2 regions of the Streptomyces sp. RGM 3693 genome follow, and region 2 is predicted to be linked to the other one. Evidence: predicted binding sites of a transcription regulator. Region 2 holds the regulator's gene; the other holds the start of a gene.
The links. Region 2 encodes HspR, which represses chaperone genes until heat shock. Its sites were predicted from a motif close to TTGAGNNNNNNNNNCTCAA; they were not measured.
Positions count from the first base shown of each region.

Region 1: lon (endopeptidase La) is a predicted target of HspR. The motif match lies at 4,023-4,041, and genes of this name have one in related genera.

Region 1 is NZ_JBMPPQ010000001.1:514,566-521,735, forward strand. It holds gene ACO0M4_RS02370 (sensor histidine kinase) at 1-183, opposite strand, end outside; gene ACO0M4_RS02375 (response regulator transcription factor) at 180-920, opposite strand; gene ACO0M4_RS02380 (spermidine synthase) at 1,004-1,768, opposite strand; gene ACO0M4_RS02385 (rhomboid-like protein) at 1,972-2,826, shown strand; gene ACO0M4_RS02390 (pentapeptide repeat-containing protein) at 2,961-3,914, shown strand; gene lon (endopeptidase La) at 4,064-6,499, shown strand; gene ACO0M4_RS02400 (DUF397 domain-containing protein) at 6,761-6,973, opposite strand; gene ACO0M4_RS02405 (helix-turn-helix domain-containing protein) at 6,970-7,170, opposite strand, start outside.
Region 2 is NZ_JBMPPQ010000002.1:585,503-592,672, reverse strand. It holds gene clpB (ATP-dependent chaperone ClpB) at 1-547, opposite strand, end outside; gene ACO0M4_RS19955 (Uma2 family endonuclease) at 746-1,318, shown strand; gene ACO0M4_RS19950 (pyridoxamine 5'-phosphate oxidase family protein) at 1,360-1,764, shown strand; gene ACO0M4_RS19945 (hypothetical protein) at 2,293-2,697, shown strand; gene ACO0M4_RS19940 (heat shock protein transcriptional repressor HspR) at 2,776-3,231, opposite strand; gene dnaJ (molecular chaperone DnaJ) at 3,233-4,411, opposite strand; gene grpE (nucleotide exchange factor GrpE) at 4,457-5,143, opposite strand; gene dnaK (molecular chaperone DnaK) at 5,140-6,999, opposite strand.

The DNA of each region.
Region 1 (7,170 bases), on a different contig from region 2:
GATCACCCGCAGCTCGGTCGCGGAGTGCATCGCCACGAACACCAGGAGCGTGGTGATGATCACCGAAACGATCACCAGGGCCCCGAGCGCCGCCTTGACCGAGCGGTACGGGTCCAGCGGCCGCAACGCGTCCCAGACCCGGTCCCACAGGTCCCGTGCCCGCGGCCGCCACCGACGGATCATGCGGGCGGGGTCTCCAGGGCGTACCCGACGCCGTGGACCGTGCGGATGCGCTCGGCGCCGATCTTGCGGCGCAGCGCCTTGATGTGGCTGTCCACCGTCCGCGTCCCCGACGCGTCCGCCCAGTCCCAGACCTCGGCCAGCAGCTGCTCGCGGGAGAGCACCGCACGCGGGGTGTTCGCCAGGCAGACCAGCAGGTCGAACTCGGTGGGGGTGAGGTGGACGTCGGTGCCGCGTACCCGCACCCGGCGCTGCGCGTGGTCGATCTCCAGCTCGCCCAGCCGCAGGATGCCGCTGCGCGGGGTGTGCGCGGCCAGTGCGGCCCGCTCGACCCGACGCAGCAGGACGTGCACCCGGGCGGCCAGCTCCCGCATGGAGAACGGTTTGGTCATGTAGTCGTCGGCGCCGACCCCGAGGCCCACCAGCATGTCGGTCTCGTCGTCGCGGGCGGTGAGCATCATCACCGGCACCGGGCGCTGCGCCTGCACCCGGCGGCACACCTCCAGGCCGTCGAAGCCCGGCAGCATCACGTCGAGGACGAGCAGGTCAGGCTGCCACGCCTCGGCCGTGTCGACCGCGGCCGGGCCGTCGGTGGCGGTCTGCACCTGGAAGCCCTCCGCGCGCAGCCGGGCCGCGATGGCATCGACGATCGTCGGATCGTCCTCCACGACCAGCACCCGGCGCTGGGCGCCCGGCGTGGCCGCGGTGGTGCCGCCCTGGGTTGTCTGAGTCTGGTCCATCGCCCGCCCCTGCATGTGCCCTGCGTGGTCGCGTCTTGCTGGGCAGCAGCGTAAGGGCATGATGTGACAGTCGGCTACGCGCCCTACGCGGACCGGAGCGCCAGGTGGACCACGTCCGGGACGCCTCGGGCAACCGGGATCTCTTCGGTCCGTACACCCTCGAATCCGGCATTTCCCAGCGCCCGTTCGAACTCCGACGACGGCTGGGCCGACCACACGGCGAGCACCCCGCCGGGGGTCAGCCGGTCCCGGCAGGCGGCCAGGCCGGCGGGGGAGTAGAGCCCGTCGTTGTCCTCGGTGACGGTCCAGTCCGGGCCGTTGTCGATGTCCAAGCACAGCGCGTCGTACGTGAGTTGGCCGGCGCCCTCGCGCAAGTACGCCACCAGGTCGGTGTGCCGGACCTCGGTGCGCGGGTCGGCCAGCGCCGGTCCGGAGATCGCCGACAGCGGGCCGGTGTGGTGCCAGTCGATCACCGCCGCCTCCCGCTCGACGACCGCGATCCGGCCCCAGCGCGGCTCGGCGGCCGCCCGGGCCAGGGAGAAGCCCACGCCCAGTCCGCCGATCAGCACCGAGGGCCGTGCCCGGTCGGGCGGCAGGGCGGTCAGCGCGGCGTCGACCAGCAGTCGTTCGGAGCGTCCGTCGGAGGTGTCCATCAGGAAACAGCCGTTGGCGATGATCTCGTAGACCGGGCCGTCCCCCTTCCCGGGCGGGGCAAGGGCGTTGGGGTCCCGAGTGGCCGGGTCCCGGCGCCGCAGCACCACCTCTCCGTAGGGGCCCGCACGCCGGTCGAGGGTGCGTACGGCCGGCTCGGCGACGGCGGTCGGATGCCAGGGGTGGGCGGGATCCATGCAGCCATCTTGGCCAACTCCGCGTGCGGTGGTCCAGCGCCGGACGGACGGTGGGACGGGGCGGGTACGGCGGCCGGAGCAGCGGACGCAGTGCACCGCACGAGGGTTGAGGACTGTGAGGGATATCACTCACACAGCTGACTCATGGGTTGGCCGTGCACAGTGGATCCCGGACGGTGCGCGGGGTCGTGGAAGGACCTGGGATGGCGAGTGCGGTGGAGACGGCCGGCGGTGCGCCGGCCGGGGACGGGGCAGGTGAGGGCGCTCCGGTGCTCCTCCCCGGGATGCCCCGGCAGCGCGGTGGCGCGGCCGCACCGGCCGCGGACGCCCCGCCGGTCGTGGCGGAGCCCTCGGACGCCCCGGCCCGCCGCCCCCGCGCGCGCCTGCACCCCTGGCGGCTGCTCCCCACTCCGACCGGCGCCCCCTTCACCTTCTGCTACGCGCTGCTGCTCGTGGCCACCTCGCTCTTCGCCGAGCAGGGCGACCCCTCCCTGGTCTCCGCACTGCTCCAGGGCTCCAGTACGGACGTGGTCCACCTCGCCCAGGCGCCGCTGCTGGTGCTGGTCGCCAGCGCCCTGTGGATCGCCGGCGGGCTGCTCTCCGGGTACGCCGTCGCCTTCCTCTTCGTCCTGACCGCGCTGGAGCGGCGGATCGGCGGGGTGCGCGCCGCGGCGGTGTTCTTCGGCGGGCACGCGCTGGCCACCCTCGCCACCGAGATGCCGGTCGGCTTCTCGGTCGCCGCCGGGGGGCTGCCGGACAGCGCGTTGCACCGCCTCGACTACGGCATCAGCTTCGGCGTGATGACCTGCGTCGGAGCGCTCGCCGGACTGCTGCCCGCCTGGGTGCGCTGGCCGCTGCTGGTCGGCGCCGGCTACCAGGCGGTGTCCGGCCTGCTCGCCTACGTCGACCCGATGACCGACTGGGGCCACCTGCTCTCGCTCGCCCTGGGCGTCGCCGCCTGGCCGCTGCTCCGGTACTGGCGGGCGCAGCGCTCCGGGCCCGCCCCGCTGCTGGGCGACCTGGGGCACCCGGCGCTGCGGGCCACCCGGACGTCCTGACCCCGGCGCCGGTCGCGCGGACGGCCCGCCGGGCGCACCGGCGGCGCCGGTCGCGGAGAACGTCGCGGAGAATGGGGTCCTTCGCGGGCGCTGTGACGGAGGGCGTCCGCCGGCCGCAGGAGCAGAGAAGAATCGTGTCGCACGAGCGCCGCCGCCCCGCCCAGGACCGCACGTCCGCCCCGCCGCAGAGCCCGGACGGTCCGGACGCCGCCCGGCTCCCGCTGCTCTCCGACTGCGGCAACTGCTTCGGTCTGTGCTGTGTGGCGCTGCCGTTCGCGCGCTCGGCGGACTTCGCCCTCGACAAGGAGGCCGGCCGGCCCTGCCCGAACCTCCGGACCGACTTCCGCTGCGGCGTCCACCGCGACCTGCGGCAGCGCGGCTTCTCCGGCTGCACGGTCTTCGAGTGCTTCGGCGCCGGCCAGAAGATCTCCCAGGTCACCTTCGAGGGGAAGGACTGGCGGACCGCGCCGGAGACCGCCCGGCCGATGTTCGACGCGTTCGCCGTGATGCGCCAGCTGCACGAGCTGCTCTGGTACCTGACGGAGGCGGTGGCGCTCCCGTCCGGCGCCCGCGCCGTTCCCCAAGCTCTCAACTCCGTTCGAGCAGGGGAGGCCCCAATCACCGGAACGGCTGGTGCCGTGCTGCCCGCTGCGGTGCGCGATGAGCTGCAGGCCGCCCTGGAGGAGACCGAGCGGCTGACGCTGGGCACCGCCGAGGAGCTGGCCGGGCTGGACGTGGCCGCCCACCGCGGCGTGGTCAACGTCCTGCTGCTGCGGGTCAGCGAGCTGGTCCGGGCGAACGTCCCGGGCCGTAAGAAGGAGCGGCGGGGCGCGGACCTGATGGGGGCGCGGCTCAAGGGCGCCGACCTCCGGGGTGCCAACCTGCGCGGGGCGTACCTCATCGCGGCCGACCTCCGCGGCGCCGACCTCCGGTCCGCGGACATGATCGGCGCCGACCTCCGGGACGCCGATCTGCGCGGCGCCGACCTCACCGGCAGCATCTTCCTGACGCAGGCCCAGGTGAACGCCGCCCGGGGTGACGCGACCACCCGGCTGCCGCGCGGGCTGCGCAGCCCCGCCCACTGGTAGCGCCTCCCCTCCCGGTGGGGCCCACGACCCCTGCCCCGTAACCGAGTTACCCGCACCTGATCGCTCACAGCGAACACGTGCCGGGGAACAACGGCAGGCCGCTCGGCATTGAGTGGGTAAAGCTCAACTTGCTTGCCGAAGGGGAGATCATGACCGCTGAGTCGACGGCGTCCACCACGCTCATCCTGCCCGTGCTGCCCCTCGACGACGAGGTCGTTCTGCCCGGCATGGTGGTGCCCCTGGACCTGTCCGACGCCGAGGTGCGGGCCGCAGTGGAGGCCGCCCAGGCCGCCGCCTCGTCAGGCTCGTCAGGCTCGTCGGGCAGCAAGCCCAGAGTGCTGCTGGTGCCGCGGATCGACGGGACGTACGCGGCGATCGGCACGCTCGGACGGATCGAGCAGGTCGGACGGCTGTCCGACGGTGACCCCGGGGCCCTGATCCGAGGGCTGGGCCGGGTGCGGATCGGTTTGGGCACCACCGGCCCGGGCGCCGCGCTCTGGGTCGAGGGCACCCCCGTCGAGGAGACGGCGCCGGACCCCCTCCCCGGCGCGGTCGGCGAACTCGTCACGGAGTACAAGGCGCTGGCCACCAGCTGGCTGCGCAAGCGTGGCGCCTGGCAGGTCGTGGACCGGGTCACCGGCATCGACGACGTCCCCACGCTCGCCGACAACGCCGGATACCTGCCGTTCCTGACGAGCGAGCAGAAGCTCCAGCTGCTGGAGACCACCGACCCGGTCACCCGGCTGAAGTACGCCACCGACGTGCTCCGCTCCCACCTGGCCGAGCAGGACGTCGCCGAGTCCATCGCCAAGGACGTCCAGGAGGGCGTCGACAAGCAGCAGCGGGAATTCCTGCTGCGGCGCCAACTGGAGGCGGTCCGCAAGGAACTGGCCCAGCTCAACGGCGACCCGGAGGACGAGGGCGACGACTACCGCGCCCGGGTCGAGGCCGCCGACCTGCCCGAGGAGGTCCGCACGGCCGCCCTCAAGGAGGTCGACAAGCTGGAGCGGGCCAGCGACCAGAGTCCCGAAGGCTCCTGGATCCGCACCTGGCTGGACACCGTCCTGGAACTGCCGTGGCACGAACGGACCGAGGACGCCTACGACATCGCGGGCGCCAAGCGGGTCCTGGACGCGGACCACGCCGGGCTGGAGGACGTCAAGGAGCGGATCACCGAGTACCTGGCGGTGCGCAAGCGGCGGTCGGAGCGCGGGCTCGGCCTGGTGGGCGGGCGCCGCGGCGGCGCCGTCCTGGCGCTCGTCGGGCCTCCGGGCGTCGGAAAGACCTCGCTCGGCGAATCCGTCGCGCGGGCCATGGGGCGGAAGTTCGTCCGGGTCGCCCTCGGCGGCGTCCGGGACGAGGCGGAGATCCGCGGCCACCGGCGGACGTACGTCGGCGCGCTGCCCGGCCGGATCGTGCGGGCCATCAAGGAGGCCGGCTCGATGAACCCGGTCGTCCTCCTCGACGAGATCGACAAGGTGGGCTCCGACTACCGGGGCGACCCGGCCGCCGCCCTCCTGGAGGTGCTGGACCCGGCGCAGAACCACACCTTCCGGGACCACTACCTGGAGGTCGAACTGGACCTGTCCGACGTGGTGTTCCTGGCCACCGCCAACGTCCTGGAGGCGATCCCCGAACCGCTGCTGGACCGGATGGAAGTGGTCCGGCTGGACGGCTACACCGAGGACGAGAAGGTCGTCATCGCCCGCGACCACCTGGTGCCGCGCCAACTGGAGCGGGCCGGCCTGACGCCGGGCGAGGTGACCGTGGCGGACGACGCGCTGCGCAAGCTGGCCGGTGAGTACACCCGCGAGGCGGGCGTACGGAATCTGGAGCGGTCGGTGGCCAGGCTGCTGCGCAAGGTGGCCGCCCAGCACGAACTGGGCGAGCGCGAGCTGCCCTGCACCGTAGGGGTGGACGGGCTGCGCCCGCTCCTCGGGCGCCCGCACCACACCCCGGAGTCGGCCCAGGAACCGGCCGGGCGGCGGACCGCGGTGCCCGGTGTGGTCACCGGTCTCGCGGTCACCGGTGCCGGCGGAGACGTGCTCTACGTGGAGGCGTCGCTGGCCGATCCGGAGACCGGTGCCTCCGGTTTGCAGCTGACCGGTCAGCTGGGCGACGTGATGAAGGAGTCGGCGCATATCGCGCTGTCCTTCCTGCGCTCGCACGGCGCCGAACTGGAGCTGCCGGTGGGCGACCTCAAGGAGCGCGGGGTCCATCTGCACGTCCCGGCCGGCGCCGTCCCCAAGGACGGCCCCAGCGCCGGCATCACGATGACCACCGCGCTGGCCTCGCTGCTGTCCGGCCGCCCGGTCCGTCCGGACGTCGCGATGACCGGTGAGGTCTCGCTCACCGGGCGGGTGCTGCCGATCGGCGGCGTCAAGCAGAAGCTGCTGGCGGCGCACCGGGCCGGGATCACCACGGTGGTCATCCCCCAGCGCAACGAGCCGGATCTGGACGATGTGCCCGCGGAGATCCTGGAATCGCTGGAGGTGCACCCGGTCGCGGATGTCCGGCAGGTGCTGGAACTGGCACTGACCCCGGCGGCGAACGGGGCCGAGCCCGGGGTCCCGGTCGCGGCGTAACGCTCCGGCGGCGGTCGGTCCGTCCGAGCCCGCCGCCCGGTGGATCTCGGTGCGGTGACTTGGAGGAGAAGTGTCCTTGAGGGCGGAGGAACTGGCGCCCAGTGATTGGTGTGGCCATGCCAGAACTGACGGTACGCGCGTAGATCCCCGTGGCAAAAGGGGGTCGCGGGGCTTCCGTTGGTCTACTCCTGCGAAGCAGGGTAGCGAAAGGCCCCGCTGCTCCGAAGATGGTGGAGTGGCGGGGCCTCACTGGGCTTCAGGTCAGGCAGCAGGGAAGTCTCCGCGCTGGGTTGCAGCGACAAAGGAGGCCCATGCGTTCGGGGAGAGCGTGAGGGCCGGGCCGTGCGGGTCCTTGCTGTCACGGACGGGGACCACGCCGCGCGAGGCGACAAGGTTTGGGGCAACCTCGACGCAATCACCGCCGTTGCTGCTGTAGGAGGACTTGAGCCAGCGGGGGGAATCGTCGGTCGTCACGGGGTGCCCTTTCGTAACTCGTTGATCATGGCCACAGACGCCGCCGGAGAAAGCGCCTCAGCCTGCAACTGATGGTAGGCCGTCAGTATGGGCACCACGGCTGTGACGTCGCGCTCCAAGTGTCCCCGTGCCTGTGACTCGGCATACGCGACAACGGATCGGTCAGCCAGAGTGAGGAGGTTAACCGGCAGGTTGAA
Region 2 (7,170 bases):
CCGGGTCGAGCTTGCCCTCCCGGGCCGCGGCGGTGAAGTCCGTGCCGAACTTCTCCAGCGCCTTGTACGTGCCCTCCGGGTCCGGGGTGGTCACCCGCTGCCCGCCGCGACTGGCCTCGAAGGCCGCCAGCAGCTTCTGGGCGGTGGCACCCTGCTGTTCCAGCAGCTCACCGGTGCGGCCGCCCTTGGCGGCGATGCCGATCAGCAGGTGCTCGGTGGAGATGTACGCGTCGCCCAGCTCCTTGGCGCGCTGGGCGGCGTCCGCGATGACGGCGAGCAGCTCACGGTCCGGCTGCGGCGGGGCCACGGTCGAGCCCTGGACGCTGGGCAGCCCGGCGAGCTGCCGCTCGGCGCCAGACCGCAACTGGGCGGCGTCCGCCTCGACGGCGACCAGCAGGTCCATGATGTTCGCGTTGTCGTCGGCCCGCCCCGCTAGCAGCGCGAGCAACAGATGCGCGGACGTCATGTCCGCGTGCCCGGCGGTGATCGCCCGCTCATTGGCGGCGCTCAGCGCCTCCCGGCTCTTGTTGGTCAGCTCGGCGTCCACGTCTTCTGGTCCTCCTCGTGCGTTCCGGCGCTCAGCGCGCTCCCCTAATCCAACCCTGCCTTGGTCAACGTACGATAAGTTGAGTCTATTCCACTCAAGGCTCGCTCGTACGGGGGAACCGGGTGCGGAATATGCCCCTGTCACCATCCGAGACGGCAACGCTGGCCTTCGACCACAAGGAGGTGCAGCATGGCGGCTATGGCACACGAGCCTTTGCCCACGCACGAGGACACCCTCCTGGAGGGCTTCCTGGCCCTGGACACTCCAACCGGCTTCAGGGCCGAGCTCATCGAGGGGGAGATTGTTGTGTCACCGCCGACCGACGGCGATCACGAGGACTATCTGAGCATCATCGGCAGCCAGGTGACGCGAAGGTCCGCAACCGACATGCTGATCTCGGGCTACAAGGGGCTCGTCCTTTCCCACGCGGAAGGCCAGCCCCCGGACCATGTGATCCCCGACGCCACCATCGCCCCGTACGCGTTGCGCCTCTTCCGGGGTGCGGATCCGTGGATGCCCAGTGACGGCGTCAGCATGGTCGTCGAGGTGACGTCGAGCAGGCCGCGCAATGACCGGGTCGCCAAGCGCCACGCCTACGCACGTGCCGCCATTCCGCTCTATCTTCTGGTCGACCGCGGCAAGTCCGTGGTCACGCTCTTCAGCGAGCCGAAGGGCGACGACTACCTCACCACCCGCACCGCCCCCTTCGGCGACCGCCTCCCCCTCCCCGCCCCCTTCTCCTTCGACCTCGACACCGGCGAATTCCTCTGACCGGCGGGGTCGGCCTCTCCGGCCCCCACTAACCTGGCCCCATGGCCCACGACCTGAGCGCGCTGTCCCCCGAGTACCTCGCCTTCTGGGGCGAGTACCAGATGCCGACCCTCACGACCCTGCGGGCCAACGGCACTCCGCACGTCGTCCCGGTCGGCGTCACCTACGACGCCGGGCAGCGGATCGCGCGGATCATCACCCGCAAGGACAGCACCAAGGTCAAGAACGTCCTCGCCGCCGGCGCCGACGGGGCGCGGGTGGCGGTGTGTCAGGTGGACCGGGGACGCTGGGCGACCCTGGAGGGCGTCGCCAGGGTGCGGACGGACGCGGAGACGGTGGCTGACGCGGTGCGCCGGTACGCCGAGCGGTACGGCCGGACCCCGGAGCCCAACCCCGACCGCGTGATGATCGAGATCGCGGTGACCAAGGCCCTCGGCCGGGCCTGAGCGCCCGCCCCACCCCGCGACGCCCCGCCCGCGCCACCGGCACTGCCACCGGCATCGGCACCGGCACCGGCACCGAATCGGCCGTACACCAGCCCGCGTTCACTGCCGGCACGGCTACCGGCCACGCCACCACCCCACGCAGGTCCGGACCTGGCCGAAACCGCATCCTCCAGATCCGTCATCCGGCGCCCACCTGGTACTCAAGAACGGCAGGAACCGAACACCTCCGCACATCGACGAGCGGCATCGGCCCTGTCCCAGGCAAAAGACGGCAGCTGGAGGCCGCATGGCGTCGGTATTGGGCAACACGACGACCGTTCCGCGCCGCCTCCCCAGGAAACGGACGGCCCGACCCCGCCCCTCCGCCGAGAGCTGCCCCCGGTGCGGAGGCCAGTTGGCCGTGAATCAGGACGGCTGGAAGATCTGCCACGCCTGCGGATACGCCTCGCCGCCCGGCGCAGCCCCTCCTCCCCGGGCCCTTGGCGGGGGTATCGTCGCCCCCACAGTCGCCACGCCCCGGAGGGCACGATGAACTCGGTCCGAGTGACGGCGATCGCCTGTCTGATGCCGCTGTCCGAGCTGGACGAGGATCCGTTCCTGGTCGATGACCGCAGCCAGCACGCCATGTGCAAACAGTGGGCGGCAGCCCGTGACTACCGCCTGACCTGCCAGCTCAGCCTGCACCAGCTGCGCGCCGACCACAGCGCGCTGTGGCACGACGTCGAAGAGGGCCTGGTCGACGTGTTCGTGACGCCCAACCGCCGGGCGCTGGAGTCCGCCATCGACGGCGCCGACGAGTTCACCGCACGGTGCGCGGCGGCGGGCGTCCGACTGGAGACCACCGACCTGGACGAACCGGTCTACACCCTGGCGATGAAGTCGCACGTGCACCGCCGGCTGTCGATGCCGACCGCCGGGTACAACGGCTGCTGACCGCACGGCGCCGACAACGACACGCGAAGGGCCGGGGTGGTGTGCCCACCCCGGCCCTTCATCGCGTCCGCTACGGCGTCATTCCGACGGCCGCTTGGGCCGCCAGACCACCAGCGCGCTGGTCTGCTGCACGTCCTGATACGGCACCAGGTCGCGGCGGTAGGAGGCGTGCACCGCCGCCTCCCGCTGCCGCATCGTGCTGGCCGCGCCCTCCAGGGCGCCCTGGAGCTCGGCGACCCGCTGCTGGAGGGCCGCGACCTGGTTCTCCAGCTCGATGATGCGCTTGATGCCGGCGAGGTTGATGCCCTCCTCCTGCGACAACTGCTGGACGGTGCGCAGCAGTTCAATGTCGCGGGCGGAGTAACGGCGGCCCCGACCGGCCGTGCGGTCGGGAGAGACCAGGCCCAGGCGGTCGTACTGCCGCAGGGTCTGCGGGTGCAGGCCGGAGAGTTGGGCCGCGACGGAGATGACGTACACCGGCGATTCGTCGGTCAGTTCATAGGGGTTACGACGCTGCCCGCCCCGGCTGTCCATCTCATGCTCCCTTCGCGGCCTGGAACAGCTCCGCCCGCGGGTCCGGGCCCGCAGTCGCCTCGCGATAGGACTCCAGCGCTTCCTTCGCCTTGTCGCCGAGGTCCCCAGGAACGACCACCTCTATGGTGACCAGCAGGTCACCGCGGGTGCCGTCCTTGCGGGCCGCGCCCTTGCCGCGGGCCCGCATCGTGCGTCCGTTGGGGGTGCCGGCCGGCAGCTTCAGCGTGACCGGCGGGCCGCCCAGCGTCGGCACCTTGATCTCACCGCCGAGCGCGGCCTCCGGGAAGGTGACCGGCACCGTGACGGTGAGGTTGTCGCCCTTGCGGCCGAAGACCGGGTGGTCGTCGACGTGGACGACCACGTACAGGTCGCCGGCCGGGCCGCCGTGCTCGCCCGGGGCGCCCTTGCCGCGCAGCCGGATGCGCTGCCCGTTCGAGACGCCGGCGGGGATACGGACCTGCATCGTGCGGGCGCTGGACGCGCGCCCGCTGCCCTTGCAGACCTCGCAGGCTTCCTGGGCGATCAGGCCGCGGCCCTTGCAGTCGGCGCACGGGTCGGTGAGCGAGAAGCCACCGCCCGCGCCCCGGCTGACCTGGCCGGTGCCGACGCAGGTCGGGCAGACCCGAGGCGTACCGTTTTTGTCGCCGGTGCCGGAGCACGCCTTGCAGGGCGCCTGGCTGGACATCCGCAGCGGGACCGTGGCCCCGTCGACCGCCTCGGTGAAGCTGAGCGTCACCTCGGACTCGATGTCCTGGCCGCGGCGCGGCTGCGTACGGGTGGTGGAGCCGCCGCGGTTGAAGAGGCCGCCGAAGACGTCCCCGATCCCGCCGCCGAAACCACCGGAACCGCCGGAGCCACCCGCGCCCCCGGCGCCCCCGAAGAGGTCGCCGAGGTCGAAGTTGAAGCTTCCGCCCCCGCCGGGGCCGGGCCGGAAGCCGCCGTTGCCGAACAGCGCCCGTGCCTCGTCGTACTCCTTGCGGCGCTTGGCGTCGCCGAGCACGTCGTTGGCCTCGGAGATCTCCTTGAAGCGCTCCTCGGCCTTGGCGTCACCCTTGTTGGCGTCCGGGTGGAACTCGCGGGCGAGCTTGCGGTACGCCTTCTTGATCTCCGCCTCGGTGGCGTCCTTGGGGACGCCGAGGACCTTGTAATAGTCCTTCTCGACGAAGTCCTTGGTGCTCATCCTCGACGTCCCTCCTTCCGGGCGGTTCTCTCGTCGGCCCGTACGTCAGCCCTTGTCCGGGCCACCGCTCTCCTTGTCCGCAGCCTTGGCACCCTTGGCTCCCTTGCCGCCCTTGGCGCCCTTGGTCTCCTCCTCGGAGGCGGACTTGGCGTTCTGCGCGCCCGGCTGCGGCTCGGCGACCGCGACCCGCGCGGGGCGGATCGTGCGCTCACCGATGCGATACCCGGGCTGCAGGATGGCGACGCATGTCGTCTCCGTGACATCGGGCGCGTACGAGTGCATCAGCGCTTCGTGGATCGTCGGGTCGAAGGGCTCGCCCTCCTTGCCGAACTGCTGAAGTCCGAGCTTGGCGGCCACCGTCTCCAGCGACTCGGCCACCGACTTGAAGCCGCCGACCAACTCACCGTGCTCCCGGGCCCGACCGATGTCGTCGAGCACCGGAAGGAGATCGGACAGCAGGTTCGCCGCGGCGATCTCCTTGACCGTCACGCGGTCGCGCTCCACCCGGCGGCGGTAGTTCTGGTACTCCGCCTGGAGTCGCTGGAGGTCGGCGGTGCGCTCGTTGAGCGCGGTGCGCACCTGGTCCAACTGGGCCTGGAGCGCTACGTCCTGGACGTCCCCGGCCGGGGCCGAGCCCGCCTTGTCGGCGGACTCGGCCTGTGCCGCGTCTTCGGAAGCGGCATCGGAAGGGACGTCGGGCTTCTCGTCGAAGCCCGGGGTCTCCTCCGTCACGCCGCACCGTCCTTCTTCGGCTTCTCGTCGTCGACGATCTCGGCGTCGACGACGTCGTCCTCGGCCTTGGCCTGCTGGCCACCGGCGGCGGCACCCTCGGCACCGGCCGCGCCCTGGGCCGCCTGGGCGTCGGCGTACATGGCCTGGCCCAGCTTCTGCGAGACGGCCGCGACCTTCTCGGAGGCGGTCTTGATCTCGGTGGTGTCCTCGCCCTTGAGCTTTTCCTTCAGCTCACCGACGGCGGACTCGACCTCGGTCTTGACCTCGGCGGGCACCTTGTCCTCGTTGTCCTTGAGGAACTTCTCGGTCTGGTAGACCAGCTGCTCGCCCTGGTTGCGGGTCTCGGCGGCCTCGCGACGCTTGTGGTCCTCGTCCGCGTACCGCTCGGCCTCCTCACGCATCCGGTCGACCTCGTCCTTCGGCAGCGAGGAGCCGCCGGTGACGGTCATCTTCTGCTCCTTGCCCGTGCCCAGGTCCTTCGCGGTCACGTGCATGATGCCGTTGGCGTCGATGTCGAAGGAGACCTCGATCTGCGGGACGCCACGCGGGGCCGGCGGCAGACCGGTCAGCTCGAACATCCCGAGCTTCTTGTTGTACGCCGCGATCTCGCGCTCGCCCTGGTAGACCTGGATCTGCACGGACGGCTGGTTGTCCTCGGCCGTGGTGAAGATCTCCGAGCGCTTGGTCGGGATCGTGGTGTTGCGCTCGATCAGCTTGGTCATGATGCCGCCCTTGGTCTCAATACCGAGGGACAGCGGGGTGACGTCCAGCAGGAGGACGTCCTTGACCTCGCCCTTGAGGACACCGGCCTGGAGGCTGGCGCCCATGGCGACGACCTCGTCCGGGTTGACGCCCTTGTTGGCGTCCTTGCCGCCGGTCAGCTCCTTGACGAGCTCGGCGACGGCGGGCATCCGGGTCGAGCCACCGACCAGGACCACGTGGTCGATCTCGGACAGCTGGATGCCGGCGTCCTTGATCACGTTGTGGAACGGGGTCTTGCAGCGGTCGAGCAGGTCCGCGGTGAGCTGCTGGAACTGCGAGCGCGTGAGCTTCTCGTCCAGGTGCAGCGGGCCCTCGGCGGAGGCGGTGATGTACGGCAGGTTGATCGTCGTCTCGCTGGACGACGACAGCTCGATCTTCGCCTTCTCCGCGGCCTCGCGCAGGCGCTGGAGCGCCATCTTGTCCTTGGAGAGGTCGACGCCGTGACCGTTGGCGAACTGCTTGACCAGGAAGTCGACGACGCGCTGGTCCCAGTCGTCACCACCGAGGTGGTTGTCACCGTTGGTGGCCTTCACCTCGACGACGCCGTCGCCGATCTCCAGCAGCGACACGTCGAAGGTGCCGCCACCGAGGTCGAAGACGAGAATGGTCTGGTCTTCCTTGTCCAGGCCGTAGGCCAGGGCAGCGGCGGTGGGCTCGTTGACGATGCGCAGGACGTTGAGGCCCGCGATCTCACCGGCCTCCTTGGTGGCCTGGCGCTCGGAGTCGTTGAAGTACGCCGGGACGGTGATGACCGCGTCGGTGACCTTCTCGCCGAGGTAGGACTCCGCGTCCCGCTTCAGCTTCTGCAGGATGAACGCAGAGATCTGCTGCGGGTTGAAGTCCTTCTCGTCGACGTTGATCTTCCAGTCAGTGCCCATGTGACGCTTGACCGACCGGATCGTCCGCTCGACGTTGGTCACCGCCTGGCGCTTGGCGACCTCGCCGACCAGCACCTCGCCGTTCTTGGCGAAGGCGACGACGGACGGCGTGGTCCTGGCGCCCTCGGCGTTGGTGATGACGGTGGGCTCACCGCCTTCGAGAACACTGACGACAGAGTTAGTCGTGCCCAGGTCGATGCCGACCGCACGTGCCATTTCGATTCCTCCAGCTGACTTGAGTGGAACAGGCTCAAGAGTGCAACACCGATTCGGACCTGTCAACAGACCTGAGTCGAGCGCGCTCAACTTTTATGTATCCCTTATCGTCACCAGGCCATTCCGGAGGACGCCAGGGGCGGTCGGCCGGTTGCCCGCGCGACACAGATC